DNA from 3 places in the Kribbella sp. NPDC006257 genome. Region 3 is predicted to be linked to each of the others. Evidence: riboswitches for the same ligand, from Rfam matches in the RefSeq annotation. Region 3 holds a riboswitch; each other region holds the start of a gene.

Region 1 (5,268 bases), on a different contig from region 3:
CGACTGGCTCGGGATCGCGCTCTCCAGTGCCGGTCTGGCGGCTCTCGTGTACGGCGTGACGAAGGCCGGCGAGAAGTCCTGGACGGACAGCACCACGTTGATCTTCCTGGCCATCGCGGTCGTGCTCCTCGGCACGTTCGTCGCGTGGCAACGGCGTCCTTCCGGGACGCTGATCGAGCTCGGGCTGTTCCGGGAGAAGGTGTTCACCGGGAGCGCGGTGCTGATGACGGTGTCGGTGTTCGCGATCTTCGGCCTGCTGTTCACGATTCCGCAGTACTTCCAGGGCATCAATGGGTCTGACGCTCTGCACACCGGACTGAAGCTGCTTCCCTTCATCGGCGGTATGGCGGTCGGCGCGAAGCTGGCCCAACCGGTCGAGACGAAGGCCGGCACGCGAGCGCTGGTGATGATCGGGTTCCTGGTGATGGCGATCGGGTTCGCGCTGGGTGCCTTCACCGCGCTCGACACGGGCTACGGGTACACGACGGTCTGGCTCGTGGTGGTCGGGCTCGGCCTCGGCTGCTCGATGCCGCAGGCAATGAACGCGGGCCTCGGCGTCCTCGACCCCGATCGGGCCGGTACCGGATCGGCCATGCTGCAAGCGTTTCGGCAGATCGGCGGCACCGTCGGAGTCGCCGTCCTCGGCACCGTGCTGAACTCCGTCTATCGGTCCGGCGTCGACACGGACGGGTTGCCGGCGCAGGCCGCGGAGGCGGTCGAGAAGGGCGTCGGTCCGGGTCTCGCGGTCGCAGCCAAGACAGGTTCTGCGGAGTTGCTAGCGTCCGTGCGCGATGCGTTCATGACCAGCTTTAACGCGACCATGTGGGTATCGGCCGGCATCGGCATCGCCGGCGCAGTACTGGCCGCCCTGCTGATGCCGAAGCGGGCGGCGAAGGCGTCCGACGATGCGCTGATGGGCATCTCGGAGTGAGAAACAGCAGCGCCCGCACTTTCGGCGTACGGGCGCTGCTGTCGTGTGGATCAGTTGAGGTCGAGGCCTGGGTAGAGGGGGTGCTTGTCGAGCAGTTCGGCTGAGGCGGCGCGGACCTTGTCGGCTACGCCGTCGGCGAGGATGTACTTCGCCTTCGACGGGGCGCCGGCCGATGTGGTGGTCGGGGTGACGCTGGAGAGCACGTCGACCATCAGTTCGGCGACCTTGTCGAACTCGTCGAGACCGAAGCCGCGGGTGGTGAGCGCCGGCGTACCGATCCGGACGCCGGAGGTGTACCAGGCGCCGTTCGGGTCGCGGGGGACCGCGTTGCGGTTGGTCACGATGCCGGCGTCGAGCAGCGCCGACTCGGCCTGCCGGCCGGTGATCCCGTACGACGAGACGTCGAGCAGCACCAGGTGGTTCTCGGTGCCGTCCGTGACGAGCTTGACGCCCCGCTTCATCAGGCCCTCGGCCAGACCGACCGCGTTGTCCGCGACGTTCTGCGCGTAGGTCTTGAACTCCGGCTGGCGGGCCTCGGCGAGAGCGACCGCCTTCGCGGCCATCGTCTGGCTGAGCGGGCCGCCGAGCACCATCGGGCAACCGCGGTCGACCGCGTCGGCGTACTCCGGCTGGCAGAGCACCATGCCGCCGCGCGGGCCGCGGAGCGACTTGTGCGTGGTGGTCGTGGTGACGTGCGCGTGCGGGACCGGGTCGAAGTCGCCGGTGAAGACCTTGCCCGCGACCAGCCCGGCGAAGTGCGCCATGTCGACCATCAGGGTCGCGCCGACCTCGTCGGCGATCTCGCGCATCTTGGCGAAGTCGACCTTGCGCGGGTACGCCGAGTAGCCGGCGATCAGGATCAGCGGCTTGAACTCCCGGGCGGTCGCGGCGACCTTGTCGTAGTCGAGCAGCCCGGTCTCCGGGTCGGTGCCGTACGAGCTCTGGTGGAACATCTTGCCGGAGATGTTCGGCCGGAAGCCGTGCGTCAGGTGACCGCCGGCGTCCAGCGACATGCCGAGCATCTTCTGGTCGCCGAGCGCCTTGCGGAGCTTGGTCCAGTCCTCGTCGGACAGGTCGTTGACGTGCTTGGCGCTCGCCTCCGCCAGTGCCGGTGACTCGATCCGCTGGGCCAGGATCGCCCAGAAGGCGACCAGGTTCGCGTCGATGCCGGAGTGCGGCTGGACATAGGCGTGCGGCGCGTCGAAGAGTGCCTTCGCGTGGTCCGCGGCGGCCTGCTCGACGGTGTCGACGTTCTGGCAGCCGGCGTAGAAGCGGTGCCCGATGGTGCCCTCGGCGTACTTGTCGGACAGCCAGTTGCCCATCGTCAGCAGCGTCGCCGGGGAGGCGTAGTTCTCGCTCGCGATCAGCTTCAGCGAGGACCGCTGGTCGGCCAGCTCGGCCTTGATCGCACCGGCGATGGTGGGTTCCACCGCGCCGATCACCGCAAGTGCGTTGTTGTACGCGGCCGACGCGGCAGCGGCGTCGAAGGGTTGAGTCATCTTCGTCTCTCTCCTGAGGTTGCACTCGGTCGCGGCACCCAGGCGCACGGTGCCGGCGTCTTTTCGCTCCCCGGTGGTCGATCCCACCTCAGCGCCAGTCGCGACGCGGTAACCCTAGCGTGTGTGCGGGCTGAGGTCTTCGCTTGCGTCCGAACGGTCGTGGGTCAGGACCCTCACTTCTTCGGACGCAAGGGATCAGAGGATGCGGTCGAGGATGGGGGTGAAGGGGGTGGTGCGGGGGAGGGTGCCGAAGACGCCGCCCCAGTCGCCGGCGAGGCGGGACGCTACGAAGGCGTCTGCCACCTCGGGCGTGGAGTGACGGACCAGGAGGGATGCCTGGAGGCAGACGGCCATGCGGGCGGCCAGACGACGTGCGCCGGCTTCGGCGTTCTCCAGGTCGGAGAGCTCTTCCAGCACATCGGTTACCGCGCTGTCCAGGCGATGGTCGGCGCCCCGAGCAGCGCCGACTTCGGTGAGCCAGGCCTCGAGGGATTCGGGGCGGCGGAGCGCCCGTAGTACGTCCAAGGCGTTAACTGTGCCGGAGCCTTCCCAGATCGAGTTCAGGGGCGACTCGCGGAACAGCAGCGGCAGCCCGGACTCCTCGACATAGCCATTACCGCCCAGGCACTCGAGCGCTTCCGCGACCGTGAACGACGTGCGCTTGCAGACCCAGAACTTCGCCAGCGGCAGCGCGATCCGCCGGAACGCCTTGGCCTGCTCGTCATCCGCATCGACAGCGGCGGCGAGCCGCATCGAGAGAGCGGTTGCTGCCTCGCTCTCGAGCGCGAGATCGGCGAGCACGTTCTGCATCGCGGGTTTGTCCCGCAGCAGCCCACCAAAGGCACTCCGGTACGACGTATGCCAGGTCGCCTCCACGAGCGCCCGCCGCATCAGCGCCGCCGATCCGACCACGCAGTCGAGCCGGGTCGCCGCGACCATCTCGATGATCGTCCGGACCCCGGCCCCCCCGTCGCCGAGCAGGTAGCCGATCGTGTTGTGGAACTCGACTTCGCTCGACGCGTTCGACCGGTTGCCGAGCTTGTCCTTGAGCCGCTGCAGGGCAAACGTGTTCCGGTTGCCATCGGCAAGCACGCGCGGTACGACGAAACAGCTCAAGCCCTCCGGCGCCTGCGCGAGCACGAGGAACACGTCGACCTGCGGCGCGGAACAGAACCACTTGTGCCCGTTGAGCAGATACTCGCCGGTCCCCGAAGACGTAGCCGTGGTCAGATTCGCCCGGACGTCCGAGCCGCCCTGCTTCTCGGTCATCCCCATCCCGGCCAGCACACCCGCCTTCTCGGCGGACCTCAGCCGGCGCGGGTCGTACGTCGTACTGGCAAGTCCCGGGACCCATTCGGCAGCAAGAGCAGGATCGGCTTTGAGAGCCGGTACTGCGGCGTAGGTCATCGAGATCGGGCAGCCGTGGCCGGGTTCGACCTGGGACCACACGTAGAAGCCGGCCGCTCTCGTCAGGTGCGGTGCGGGCTTATCGCTGGTCCACGGCGCCGCTTGAAGACCGAAGCCGACGGCCTTCTCCATTAGCCAGTGCCACGACGGGTGGAACTCGACCTCGTCGATGCGGTTCCCGTAGCGGTCGTGCGTACGCAGTACGGGGGAGTTCTGGTTCGCCGGGAGAGCGTGGGAGAGCGCTTCCTGGGTGCCCGCGAGTTCGCCGATCGCGGTCAGCCCGGGATCGTCCGCGAGGTCGGCGTACGGACGCAGAGCGTCACCGAGACCGGTGTCGGCCGTGAAGAAGTTCACCCCGTGCATTGGGGGAGCCTGATTCGTTACAGCGTTTGGGTCCGCCATGTCAGTACGGTAAGCGGTATGGCACGCTCTGGGTCCGAGACCTCCGTCTCATTCGCATGGGCCCGACGAATTCCCTCGACGGTCTGGAAGCTGATCACCCAGACCGTCGGCGTCTGCATGCGCTACCGCGTCACCGGACTCGCGGCGGAGGCCGCCTTCTTCGCCATCCTCTCGCTGCCGCCGCTGATCTTCGGGCTGGCCGGCAGTATCGGCTTCGTGGCCAGCAAGTACTTCGAGGTCGAGACGATCGACAACATCAAGTTGCAGATCGCCGACCTGGCCAGCCGGGCACTGACCGACGAGTCGGTCAAGACGGTCATCGTGCCGACCATCAACCAGGTGCTCGGCGGCGGCCGGCCGGACGTGATCTCGATCGGGTTCGTGCTGTCGCTGTGGTCCGGCAGCCGGGCACTGAACGTGTTCGTGGACACCATCACGATCATGTACGGGATGGGCGGCAAACGCGGCATCGTCCGCACCCGCGTCCTGTCGTTCAGTCTGTACTGCGGGGCGCTGGTGATCGGCGTGATCGTGCTTCCGCTGGTGCTGGCGGGCCCGGACGCGGTGGACGCGCTGCTGCCGCAGAAGGTCGACTTCCTGAACCAGCTGTACTGGCCGGTCGTGACGATCCTGTCGGCGGGCTTCCTGAATACGCTGTTCCATCTGTCGGTGCCGGTGCGGACGCCGTGGTTGTCGGATCTGCCGGGGTCCTTCCTGACGTTGTCGATCTGGATCGGCGGCAGCTTCGTACTGCGCTGGATCCTGCAGACGACTGTTGGCGGGACGTCGATCTACGGGCCGCTGGCGGCGCCGATCGCGGTGCTGATGTGGCTGTACATGACGGCGATCGCGGTGCTGATCGGTGCGGCGCTGAACGCAGTGGTCGACCGGCTGTGGCCGCACAAGTCGCGTCAGGAACCCGAGCCTGCTGAGGTCGCGGAGCCGGTGATGAAGGCCGAGGCTGAGCCGGTGGAGGGTCAGGAGCCGGTGATGAAGGCGGAGCCGGAGCCGCATCATGTGGACGCGGTC
Region 2 (5,268 bases), on a different contig from region 3:
CGGTCAGTACCCGCACCAGCTGGTCCACCGAGTCCGGCTTGACGTCCAGCTCGACCTCACCGACCGGGCGACCGGGGCTGTGGTCGATCCGCAGGTCCTCGACGTTCGCGCCCGAGGCGGCCGCGTCGTTGAACAGCCGGGCCAGCTGGCCGGGCCGGTCGGGGATCGTGACGAGCACCGGCACCAGCTCGATGTGCGGGGCGCCGTGCTTGCCGGGCACCCGGACCGCGCCGGAGACGCCGCGGTTCAGCACCGCGGTCACCTCGTCGGCCGCCTCTTCCTTGCCCAGGGCAATGAGTAGCCGGTCGAGTTCGTCCCGGATCCCTTCCAGCAGGCCGCTCAGGGCCGGTGAGTTGGCCGAGACGATCTGGGTCCACAGGCCGGGATCGCTGGCCGCGATCCGGGTGACGTCGCGAACGCCCTGGCCGGACAGCTCCAGGTGGGCGGCCGGCGCGTCGACCAGCGTGCCGGCCGCGAGCGACGACATCAGCTGCGGCAGGTGCGAGACGCGGGCGACGGCCAGGTCGTGGTCCTCGACGGACAGCTCGACCGTGCGCGCACCGGCTGCCTCGGCGAGCCGGCGTACGAGCTCGACGGCTTCGGTCGAGCTGGTCTCGTGCGGAGTGACGGCCCAGGTTGCGCCGTCGAACAGGTCCGCCCTGCCTGCGAGCGGGCCATTGCGTTCCGATCCGGCCATCGGGTGGCTGCCGACGTACCGGGTGAGGTCCTCGGCCGAACTGAGCGCCCGGGCCTCGGTGAGCGGCTTCGACTTCACGCTGGCCGCGTCGGTGACGATCGCGTCGCTCTGCTTCAGCTGCTCGGCCACCACCGCGCCGACGTGATCCGGCGGTACGGCGACGACGACGAGCTGCGGCTCGATCTGGACCAGCCGCGAGCCGGCCCCGATCCGCTCCGCCATCAGGGCGTTGTCGGGATCGGCGTCGACCAGCTCCACGACGACGCCGAGCCGCCCGAGCGCCAGGCCGATCGACGTACCGATCAGTCCGGTGCCGACGATCCGGACCGGTCCGCGCAGCTCGGTCACTGAGCACCCGTCAGGTCGGGGCGAAGCTTGACGGCGCCGTGCAGGTAGACATGCTGGATCTTCTCCCGCGAACGCGGCGACTCCGCGTGCACCATCATCCGGACCACCCGCGGCAGCGCGTGCGGTACGTCGATCTCCTGCATGCACATCAGCGGTACGTCGGTGAGCCCGATCTGCCGGCCGGCCACCGCGGGAAACTCCGACCGCAGATCCGGGGTGACCGTGAACAGGATGCTGATCAGGTCCGCGGACTCCAGGTCGTTGGCCTGCAGCACCGCCCGGACCAGCTCGGCGGACCGCTCGAGCAGGTGCTCGCGCTCGTCCTTCTCGAGCTGGGTGGCTCCCCGGATCGCCCGTACCGCCACAGTGCCTGCCTCCTAGTTCGCCACTTACTTGCTCACGTCAACCCTAACCATTTCGCCGTAGCGGCGCCCAGCTGTCTCGCATTCTGCCCCTACGACTGCCGTTCCGCAGCGTCGACGGTCTGCTCCAGCAGCAGCGAGATGGTCATCGGGCCGACCCCGCCGGGCACCGGGGTGATCAGGCTCGCCACCTCGGCGGCCTCCTCGAAGTGCACGTCCCCGACGTTGCCTTCGTTGTATCCGGCATCGATCACCACTGCACCGGGCTTGAGCCAGTCGCCCCGGACGAAGTTCGCCTTGCCGACGGCGGCGACCACGATGTCGGCGGTCCGCACGATGTCGGCCAGGCCGCGGGTCTTCGAGTGCGTGTAGGTGACGGTCGCGTTCGATGCCAGCAGCAACATTCCGACCGGCTTGCCGAGGATCGGGCTGCGTCCGATGACGACGGCGTGGGCGCCTTCCAGCGGGACGTCGTACGCCTCGAGCAGCCGGAGGATGCCGCCCGGCGTACAGGACCGGAAGCCCGGTTCGCCGAACGCCATCGCGGCGAACGCATGCATGGTGACGCCGTCGACGTCCTTCTCGGGGTTGATCGCCTCGAACGCGGCGCGCTCGTCGATCTGGGCCGGCACCGGGTGCTGCAGCAGGATCCCGTGCACGGACGGGTCCTCGGAGAGCTTGGTCAGCTCGGCGACGAGCTCCTCGGTGGTGGTCTCCGCGGGCAGTACGACGCTGCGCGAGCCGATGCCGGCCTTCTTGCTCCGGTTCTGCTTCATCCGGACGTACGTCGCCGAGGCCGGGTCGTCGCCGACCAGGACGGTCGCCAGGCAGGGCTGGACGCCGGTCTCGTCCTGCAGCTTCTTGGCTCGCTCGGCCGCTCTGGCCACCATCTCGGCGGCGAGGTCGGTACCGATCATCAGCTGGGCAGTCATACACGCGCTCCTTCGGGCGTCGACGAACAGGTCGGTCACCCAGGCGCGCGGCTTCGGCCGGAGGTCCTCCGGCGGACCGCTCCCCGGTGGTGATCCACCCGAACGCCAGTCGCGATCCGCCGCCTACTTTAGTCGACCGGCTTCGTGGCCCGGAAAACGAACAGCCGGGAGGTGTCGGTCAACGGCTCGGTTTGCCAACCGGCGTGGATGGTGATGTCGGTGAGGCCGGCCTTTTCCAGAGCGGTGGTGAGGCGTTCCGCAGTACGGAAGTACAGGGTGGTGATGGAAACCGCATCGCTGCCGTCCTCGAAGACGTTGTGTGCTTCGAAGACGACCCTGCCTTCATCGACCTCGAGGACGTCCATCCACTCGATCAGGCGGCCGACGGGAGTGTCGCGCTCGCCGTACGTCGCGTCGCGGCCCCACTGTTCCCAGGCGCGCGCGGCCGGGTTGCGGCTCTCGAAGCTGAAGACGCCGCCTGGCTTGAGGGCTCCGGCGACCGAGGTGAGCACCCCTGGCAGGTCGTCGTTGCTGATGTGCATCATCGTGTTGCCGGAACTGATGACGAGCCCGGCGTCGCCGCTCTGCTCGATCGCACTCGCGTCGCCGTCGATCCAGGTGACGGCCTCCGCGCCCGGCTGCTTCCGCGCGTAGTCCAGCATCGTCTTGCTCGGGTCGACCCCGATCACCTCACGACCTTCTTTTGCGAAGCTTCTGGTCAGCAGCCCGGTGCCGCAGCCAAGGTCCACGATCTTGGTCGCCTTGAGTTCGTCGGCCAGCGCGCGGAAGTACGCGTGATCGATGCCATCCGGGTTGTCGAGGTCGTAGAGGCCGACCAACCGCTCATCGCCGTACGGGTCATCAGTCATTTGCTGAACGCTAGCGCCGGCCCACGTCCGCCGCGACAAATTTTCGCCAGCCCGGACACCAACCCAGAGATCCGGTCAACAACCCGGCCGCCCGGACAGGCACCCGGAGGTTCAGGAGGGGTTATTTCCTGACCGGACCCCCGACCAGGTGTTCGGGAGGGGAATTTCCTGACCGGACCCCCGACCCGGGTGTCAGACCCTCCACACCAGGACGTCGGGGGTCGGGGCAATGTTCGGGAGGTTCGGACATGCTGTCGGGGGTTGGAGAGGGGTATTTGGTGACCGGACGGCCGGGTGGGTGGGTGTTCGAGGTTGCGGATTAGAGGAGGCCGGCGTGGTCCATTGCCACGTACGCCGCGTCGGTGCCGGTCATGGCTCCTGGTTTGCGGAGTTCTGCGCGGAGCTCGTCGACGGTGAGTTCTACCGGGACGCAGTCTTCGGTCTCGTCGAGGTTTTGCTTGCCGTCGGGTCGGCAGCCGCGGGCGATCGCGACGTATTTGCGGAAGACCGATGACGAGCTGGCCCACAACCAGCTGACGATCTCGATGGATTCGCAGGTGTAGCCGGTCTCTTCCTCCAGCTCCCGGCGGCCGCCGTCGGCCGGCTCCTCCCCCGGATCCACCAGCCCGCCCGGCAGGTTCGTCACCACCTGATCCGGGCCGGCACGGAACATCCGGACGGTGACGATCCGGCCCTCCGGAGTCAACGGCAGTACGGTCACCCCGGATGCGAAGCCGGAGTTCAGCTCCGGCCCGAAAACATCCCAGTCGACCTCACGCCCGTCCGGCAACCGATAGCGCCTGCGTTTGACGGTCAGAAATCCGTCGTACGCCGGTTTCTCGCCGATCAGCTCCCACGGCAACGGATCAGCAGGCCGAGCTGCCGGGGAAGATGATTCCCCGGCAGCCGCAGATTCAGCCGTCATAGCGGGTTGCTGGTGTCCGGGTCTTCTGGTGGTGCGATCGGGGTGTCGTCCTCGACGGGCGGTGCTACCGGGGCGTCGTCGGCTCCGTCCGTGGTGGCGCTTTCGTAGTTGCCGCCGTTGACCGACTCCGGCGTCTCGGTGTGCGCGCCCGGTTCGGTGGTCGGCGAGGTGTCCGGCCTGGACTCGGACAGGATCCGGGCCAGCGTCTCCTCGGAGATCCGCTTGAACTTGCGCACCTGCGAGCGGGTCCGGTCCAGCACGGCGACCTCGAGCTGGTCCGGCTCGAGCTGCCGGGTCTCGGTGCCGTCGTGGCCGAGGGCATCGACCGCGAGCCGGAGCGCGCCCGCGAGCGAGATCCCCTCGGCGTAGTGCTCACCGATGTAGTCCGCGACCTGCTCGGCCGGTCCACCCATCACGGCGTACCCGCGGACGTCCGCGATCGAGCCGTCGTAGGTGAGCCGGTAGATCTGGTCCGCGGCGGGCGTGTTGCCGATCTCCGCGACCAGGATCTCCACCTCGAGCGGCTTCTCGCCACCGGAGGAGAAGATCGCACCGAGCGTCTGCGCGTACGCGTTCGCCAGTGCCCGGCCGGTCACGTCCCGCCGGTCGTAGGAGTACCCGCGCATGTCGGCCAGCCGGACGCCGGCGATCCGCAGGTTCTCGAACTCGTTGTACCGCCCGACCGCGGCGAACGCCATCCGGTCGTAGATCTCGGCCACCTTGTGCAGGGCGGGTGACCGGTTCTCCGCCACGAACAGGATGCCGTCGGCGTACTGCAGTGCGATCGCGCTGCGGCCCTTGGCGATGCCCTTCCGGGCGAAGTCCGCCCGGTCCCGCATCAGCTGTTCGGGAGAGACGTAAAAGGGAACGCTCATGAAAGTCCTTGTCGTCGAAGCGCGGGCGGGCTCAGGTCAGCGAGACCATCAGGTCAGCGAGGAGGCCGGGCCGTCGGGCCGCTCGTGCCGGGCGGCCCAGACGGCGTCGACGATCGACGCCACCTCGTCCTCCGGCAGGCGCCGGTAGCCGTCGGCCGTGACCACGCCGATCACCGGGAAGATCCGGCGCAGCATGTCCGGCCCGCCGGTCGCCGAGTCGTCGTCCGCCGCGTCGATCAGGGACTGGACCGCGACCGTCG
Region 3 (5,268 bases):
GTTCATCATTCCGAGCGAGTCGATGCAGAACACCCTGCTGGTCGGCGACCGGGTGGTGGTCGAGAAGCTGACCGACGTCCAGCGCGGCGACGTGGTCGTGTTCGAGGATCCGGGCGGCTGGCTGGGCCAGGAGGAGAGCGGCCAGAAGCGCGGCTCGATCGGGCGGTTCTTCGAGGTCGTCGGCCTGCTACCGGACTCCAGTCACGGACACCTGATCAAGCGCCTGATCGGGATGCCGGGCGACAAGGTCGCCTGCTGCGACTCCAAGGGCCGGCTGCTGGTGAACGGCAAGCCGCTGGACGAGACCAGCTACCTGTACCCCGGTGACGCGCCCTCGGCGATGGAGTTCCAGGTCACCGTGCCGGCCGGCCGCGTCTTCGTGATGGGCGACCACCGGTCCGAGTCCGGCGACTCCCGGGTGCACCTGAGCGACACCGGCCCCGACGGTGGCTCCCCGGGCGACGCCGCCTTCGTCCCGCTGGACAAGGTCACCGGACGGGCGATCCTGGTGGTGTGGCCGGCCAACAGATTCGCCAAACTCGGGATCCCGGACACCTTCAAGGACATCCCGGCCGCGGCCGCCCCGCCGCCGGACAAGCCCTCGATCTCCCTCACCCCACCGCCCAAGTAACGGAGCCCCCGTGACCGAGCCGAACCCGCTGGGTCCCGTGACCACCCCCACCTTGTACTGCGATCTTCTGGCCCAGCAGAGTCCGAGGGGGCGCGGATGAGCGCTTTGCCGCGGGGGAGCACGATTCGGCGGGACGCCGGGCTGTACGGGTACGAGCGTGCCCTGCGCCGGGTCGGGCTCGACCCGATCGCCGGCGTCGACGAGGCGGGCCGCGGACCGTGCGCGGGCCCGCTGGTCGCCGCCGCGGTGATCCTGCCGGACGGCAAACGAGGCCAGATCCCCGAACTGGCCGACTCCAAGCTGCTCACCGCGAAGGCCCGCGACCGCTGCTACGAGCAGATCCGCGAGCGCGCGCTGGCCTGGTCGGTGGTTTCGATCGAGGCGGCCGAATGCGACCGGCTGGGCATGCACGTCGCGAACGTGGAGGCGCTGCGCCGCGCCCTCTTCCGGCTCGACGAGCGCCCGTCGTACGTGCTGACCGACGGCTTCGGCGTCGACGGTCTCGGCGTCCCGGGACTGGCGATCTGGAAGGGCGATCGGGTGGCGGCGTGCATCGCGGCCGCCTCGGTGATCGCCAAGGTGACCCGCGACCGGATCATGCAGCACTGGCACGAGGTGTATCCGCAGTACGACTTCGCGGTACACAAGGGCTATTGCACCCCCGAACACCAGGCGGCACTGGACGAATACGGCCCGTGTCCACAACATCGACGGCGGTTCGAGAATGTCCGCCGCAGTCTGCGGCCCGATATGGGACAGAATGTGACCAGTCCCACCGGAGTGGAGAGCCGATGAGCGAGCGCAGCGAGCGAACAGACAACAGAGCTGCCAATGCACTCATGCCTGGGCCGAGCGTTAGCGAGGCGCAGGTATGAGTGCCGATGATCTTGAGAAGTACGAAACCGATATGGAGCTTCAGCTCTATCGGGAGTACAAGGACGTCGTCGGGATCTTCAAGTACGTCGTGGAGACCGAGCGGCGCTTCTATCTGTGCAACGCGGTGGACCTGAAGGTCCGCACCGAAGGCGGTGACGTGTACTTCGAGGTGACCATGGCCGACGCCTGGGTCTGGGACGTCTACCGCTCGGCCCGCTTCGTCAAGAACGCGAAGGTCGTCACCTTCCGCGACGTCAACATCGAGGAACTCGCCAAGTCCGACCTGGAAGTCCCCAAAGACTCCGACTTCGGCCGCTGACCTTTCTCAGTGGTGGAACAACCTGACGCCGGTGCGGGTGAGCGTGATCCCGTACTCGGAACAGGCCTTCGCCACCTCGTCCGACCTGATCGACCCACCCGGCTCAGCGATGGACCGTACGCCGTGCCGCTGCGCGTGATCCACGTTGTCCCGGAAGGGCAACGCCCCGTCGGACACGAACGCCACCCCATCGAGCCTCACGATCCACTCCGCGCGCTCCGCACTCGTCAACTCCTGCGCCGGCTCAGCTAGCGCCTGATCGAACCGCTCCCGCTCGTACGCCGTCAGGTCGCCCTCGCACCACCGCACCTGCCAGTTGATCCGCTCCTGACGCCTGACCTCGTCCCGGAACGTCAGACCGCTGACCTTCGGATGACGCCTGAGCCACCAGATATCAGCCTTCGCCCCTGCCAGCCGTGTGCAATCAACCCGCGATTGCTGCCCCGCCCCGATTCCGATCGTCATCCCGTCGCGCACATAGCAAACCGAGTTGGACTGCGTATACCGAGCCACCACCATCCCCAACCGCAAGTCCTCCCCAGCCACCGCCGGCCCGACTGCCTCCTCGGGCCTCTCCTGGGTCAGGCGTACGCCGTACACCTCCCGCATCTCTTCCCGCGGCGGCACGAAATCCTGATCAGCCTCCATCACCAGGAACCGCCCGTTCTTCTTCCGACTGAGCCGCTCAACCGTCCCCGCCTCGAACCCCGGTGCGACGATCCCGTCACTCACCAACCCGCCCAGCACCTCAGCCAGCTCCAGATCGACCGGCCGCGACACAGCCACAAAGTCCCCGTACGACGACTTCGGATCCGCATCCCTCGCCCGCAGATACGCACTCGTCAGCTCACCAACCCCACCGCCCCGCACCCCGTACAGCCCAGCCGCGACCTCATCAAGGTCCCCCGCGACCGCAGCCCCAGCAGGCGACACATGGTTGAACGACGCGGCCGCCACCCTCCCCAGACCGAGGCTCGCCTCCCGCACCAACTGCCATCCGTTCAACGCATCCAGCACGTTGATGTACGACGGCTCCCCATTGACCACCCGAACCGGCCAATCACCAGCCACCACTGGCTCAGCCGTCGCCGCCTGCCCCGGATTGATCCCGTACCGCAGCTCCACCACACGCCTCCTCAGTCACGTTCCCTGAGAAAGCGCCCAGGCGGTCGACGCTCACACCCAACTTGCCGCTCCCCGGTGGTTCTCCACCCTCGCCAGTCGCGGACTCTCAGCTACACCATCTCAGACACGGTTGGTGTTGCGGTGGTGGGACGGGGGATAGCCGGTGTGGTGGGTGAAGAGGCGGCTGAGGTAGAAGGCGCTTCGGTAGCCGGAGCGTTCGGCGATGCTCTGAAGGGTGGCGTCGGTCTCGGTCAGGAGTTCGCGGGCCTTCTGGAGACGGAGGTTCCGCAGGTAGGCGACCGGGGTGATGCCCTGGACGGCCTTGAAGCGTCGGGAGAGCTGCGCGGGGCTGATGCCGAGGCCCGCGGCCAGGTCGGCGAGGGAGAGATCCGGCGAGGCGAAGTGTTCGAGCAGGTATGCCGTGGCGCGCCGGACCAGTTCGTCGCCGGGAGCATCTCGGTGGGCGCGCAGCATCATCAAGATGAGGTCGGTGACGACGTGTGCGGCCACCAGGTCGGCGTGCCCCTCGGCACAGTCGAGCATCGCCAGGTCGGCGCGGAGCCGACCGACGTCAGGAAGCCGGGTGCAGCCGGCCGGCGGTTCGAGCTCGGTGCTGAACCGCGCGTGGAAGAACGACATCGGCCTCAGCATCCGGCGCTGCAGCGTTCCACCCGGCGGACAGACGACGACGTCGCCGAATCCCGCGACTCCTGAACTCCCGCCCGACACCTCGAAGGCGAACGCTCCGGTGCGTGGCAGCAGTAGACACCAGGTGTCGTAGCTGTCGACCGCGAGGCTGAACTGCGCCCGGCGTGCCAGCAGGTAGCCGCCCATCGTCAGCATGGAAAGAAAGTACATGCCGATGCTCAGTATCGCTATGGGCAGGAAGATCAGCGAAGCTGGACAGTACATGGCATGACGACAACGGCTGATGTCTGTGTGTACGGAGGTACGGCCGCGGGGTGTGTCGCCGCGATGACGGCGTACCAGGAGGGCGCGTCCGTCGTCCTCGTCGAGCCCGGGAGCCGGCTCGGCGGCATGCTCGGTGCGGGCATCAAACCGCACCAGGATGCCCCGATCCCGGCCGCGGTGGGCGGGCTGACCAGCGACGCGGTGTTCGGCTTCGGCGACCAGCCGCACGAGGTGATGCGGGCGTTCCACCGGTGGATCGCGAGTACGGACATCGAGGTGATCTTCGAGCGCCGCGTCCGTTCGGTCACCCGGGAAGGTAACCGCATCGCGTCGATCCAGCTGGAGACCTCGCAGCCGGACAGGTGGGGCGTGCCGTTGCCCGCCTCGGAGTCCGCCGCCGACGGCGAGGTCCGGGCAGCCGTCTTCATCGACGCGTCGTACGAAGGCGATCTGATGGCACGGGCCGACGTCCCCTATCGCATCGGGCGCGAGTCGCAGGAGACCTTCGGTGAAGAGCTCGCCGGCGTCCGGCCGGTCACCAACTGGACACCGATCGACCCGTACGTCGTACCGGGTGACAGCACCAGTGGTCTGCTCCCGCTGCTCGATCCCGATCACGGCCTCCCGGTCGGAGCCGCCGACGGCTACACGCAGGCCTACAACTACCGCTTCTACGTCACCACCGACCCGGCCCGCCGCGCTCCGCTCACCCCGCCCGGCGACTATTCCCCCGACCAGTACGAACTGGTACGCCGGTACGTCGCACACCTCTCGAACGACCTAGAAGCACTCCGAGGCATTTTTCCCGGCTGGATCAACTCCGGCGAATACAACTACCAGCGCGCATCCCTGATCACGAACGCTCCGCTGGGTGTCAGCCGCGAATACCAGGACGGCAACTGGGACGATCGCTCGAGAATCTGGCGGGCGCATATCGACTACCTGCGCGGCCTGCACCATTTCCTGTCGACTGATCCCGCTGTACCGGAGGAGTTTCGCGCCGAGACGGCCGCCTACGGTCTCGATGCGAGTGTCTTCCCCGACACCGACGGGTGGCCTCCGCAGCTCTATGTGCGGGTGACCCGCCGGCTCGAGGGGAGCTACACCGTGACGCACGCCGACGTGATCAACCAGACCGACCCCGGCGACAGCATCGGCCTGGCCCTGTTCGGCGTCGACGTCTATCCGGTACGGCGAATCCCGCATCGCGACCCTGCGACCGGCGAACTCGGGGTGGCCACCGAGGGGGACATGTTCATCGGCGGCCACCTGGGAACCGGGGAGCCGTATCCGGTCCCTTACCGGGCGGTCGTCCCGCAGCAGACGGACTGCGGCAATCTCCTCGTCCCGGTCTGCCTCTCGGCGAGCCACATCGGCTATGCCGCCACCCGGATGGAGCCCGTCT

What was found. Region 3 has a riboswitch for ZMP and ZTP ahead of ABZ004_RS35700 (phosphoribosylaminoimidazolecarboxamide formyltransferase). Riboswitches for the same ligand answer to the same signal wherever they lie in the genome.
Region 1: another riboswitch for ZMP and ZTP. It lies ahead of ABZ004_RS05945 (glycine hydroxymethyltransferase); the one in region 3 lies ahead of ABZ004_RS35700 (phosphoribosylaminoimidazolecarboxamide formyltransferase).
Region 2: another riboswitch for ZMP and ZTP. It lies ahead of ABZ004_RS11580 (bifunctional 5,10-methylenetetrahydrofolate dehydrogenase/5,10-methenyltetrahydrofolate cyclohydrolase); the one in region 3 lies ahead of ABZ004_RS35700 (phosphoribosylaminoimidazolecarboxamide formyltransferase).

What each region holds. Positions count from the first base shown of each region.
Region 1 covers NZ_JBEXSJ010000003.1:335,974-341,241, reverse strand. Annotated here, with positions in the region: gene ABZ004_RS05950 (DHA2 family efflux MFS transporter permease subunit) at 1-931, shown strand, start outside; gene ABZ004_RS05945 (glycine hydroxymethyltransferase) at 982-2,472, opposite strand; ZMP/ZTP riboswitch at 2,460-2,542, opposite strand; gene ABZ004_RS05940 (acyl-CoA dehydrogenase family protein) at 2,626-4,239, opposite strand; gene ABZ004_RS05935 (YhjD/YihY/BrkB family envelope integrity protein) at 4,258-5,268, shown strand, end outside.
Region 2 covers NZ_JBEXSJ010000007.1:230,382-235,649, forward strand. Annotated here, with positions in the region: gene ABZ004_RS11570 (prephenate dehydrogenase) at 1-1,045, opposite strand, end outside; gene aroH (chorismate mutase) at 1,042-1,410, opposite strand; gene ABZ004_RS11580 (bifunctional 5,10-methylenetetrahydrofolate dehydrogenase/5,10-methenyltetrahydrofolate cyclohydrolase) at 1,500-2,339, opposite strand; ZMP/ZTP riboswitch at 2,370-2,462, opposite strand; gene ABZ004_RS11585 (class I SAM-dependent methyltransferase) at 2,468-3,208, opposite strand; gene ABZ004_RS11590 (NUDIX hydrolase) at 3,528-4,133, opposite strand; gene prcA (proteasome subunit alpha) at 4,130-5,008, opposite strand; gene prcB (proteasome subunit beta) at 5,057-5,268, opposite strand, start outside.
Region 3 covers NZ_JBEXSJ010000045.1:7,399-12,666, reverse strand. Annotated here, with positions in the region: gene lepB (signal peptidase I) at 1-631, shown strand, start outside; gene ABZ004_RS35710 (ribonuclease HII) at 728-1,426, shown strand; gene ABZ004_RS35705 (DUF2469 domain-containing protein) at 1,503-1,826, shown strand; gene ABZ004_RS35700 (phosphoribosylaminoimidazolecarboxamide formyltransferase) at 1,833-2,951, opposite strand; ZMP/ZTP riboswitch at 2,979-3,061, opposite strand; gene ABZ004_RS35695 (AraC family transcriptional regulator) at 3,072-3,809, opposite strand; gene ABZ004_RS35690 (FAD-dependent oxidoreductase) at 3,867-5,268, shown strand, end outside.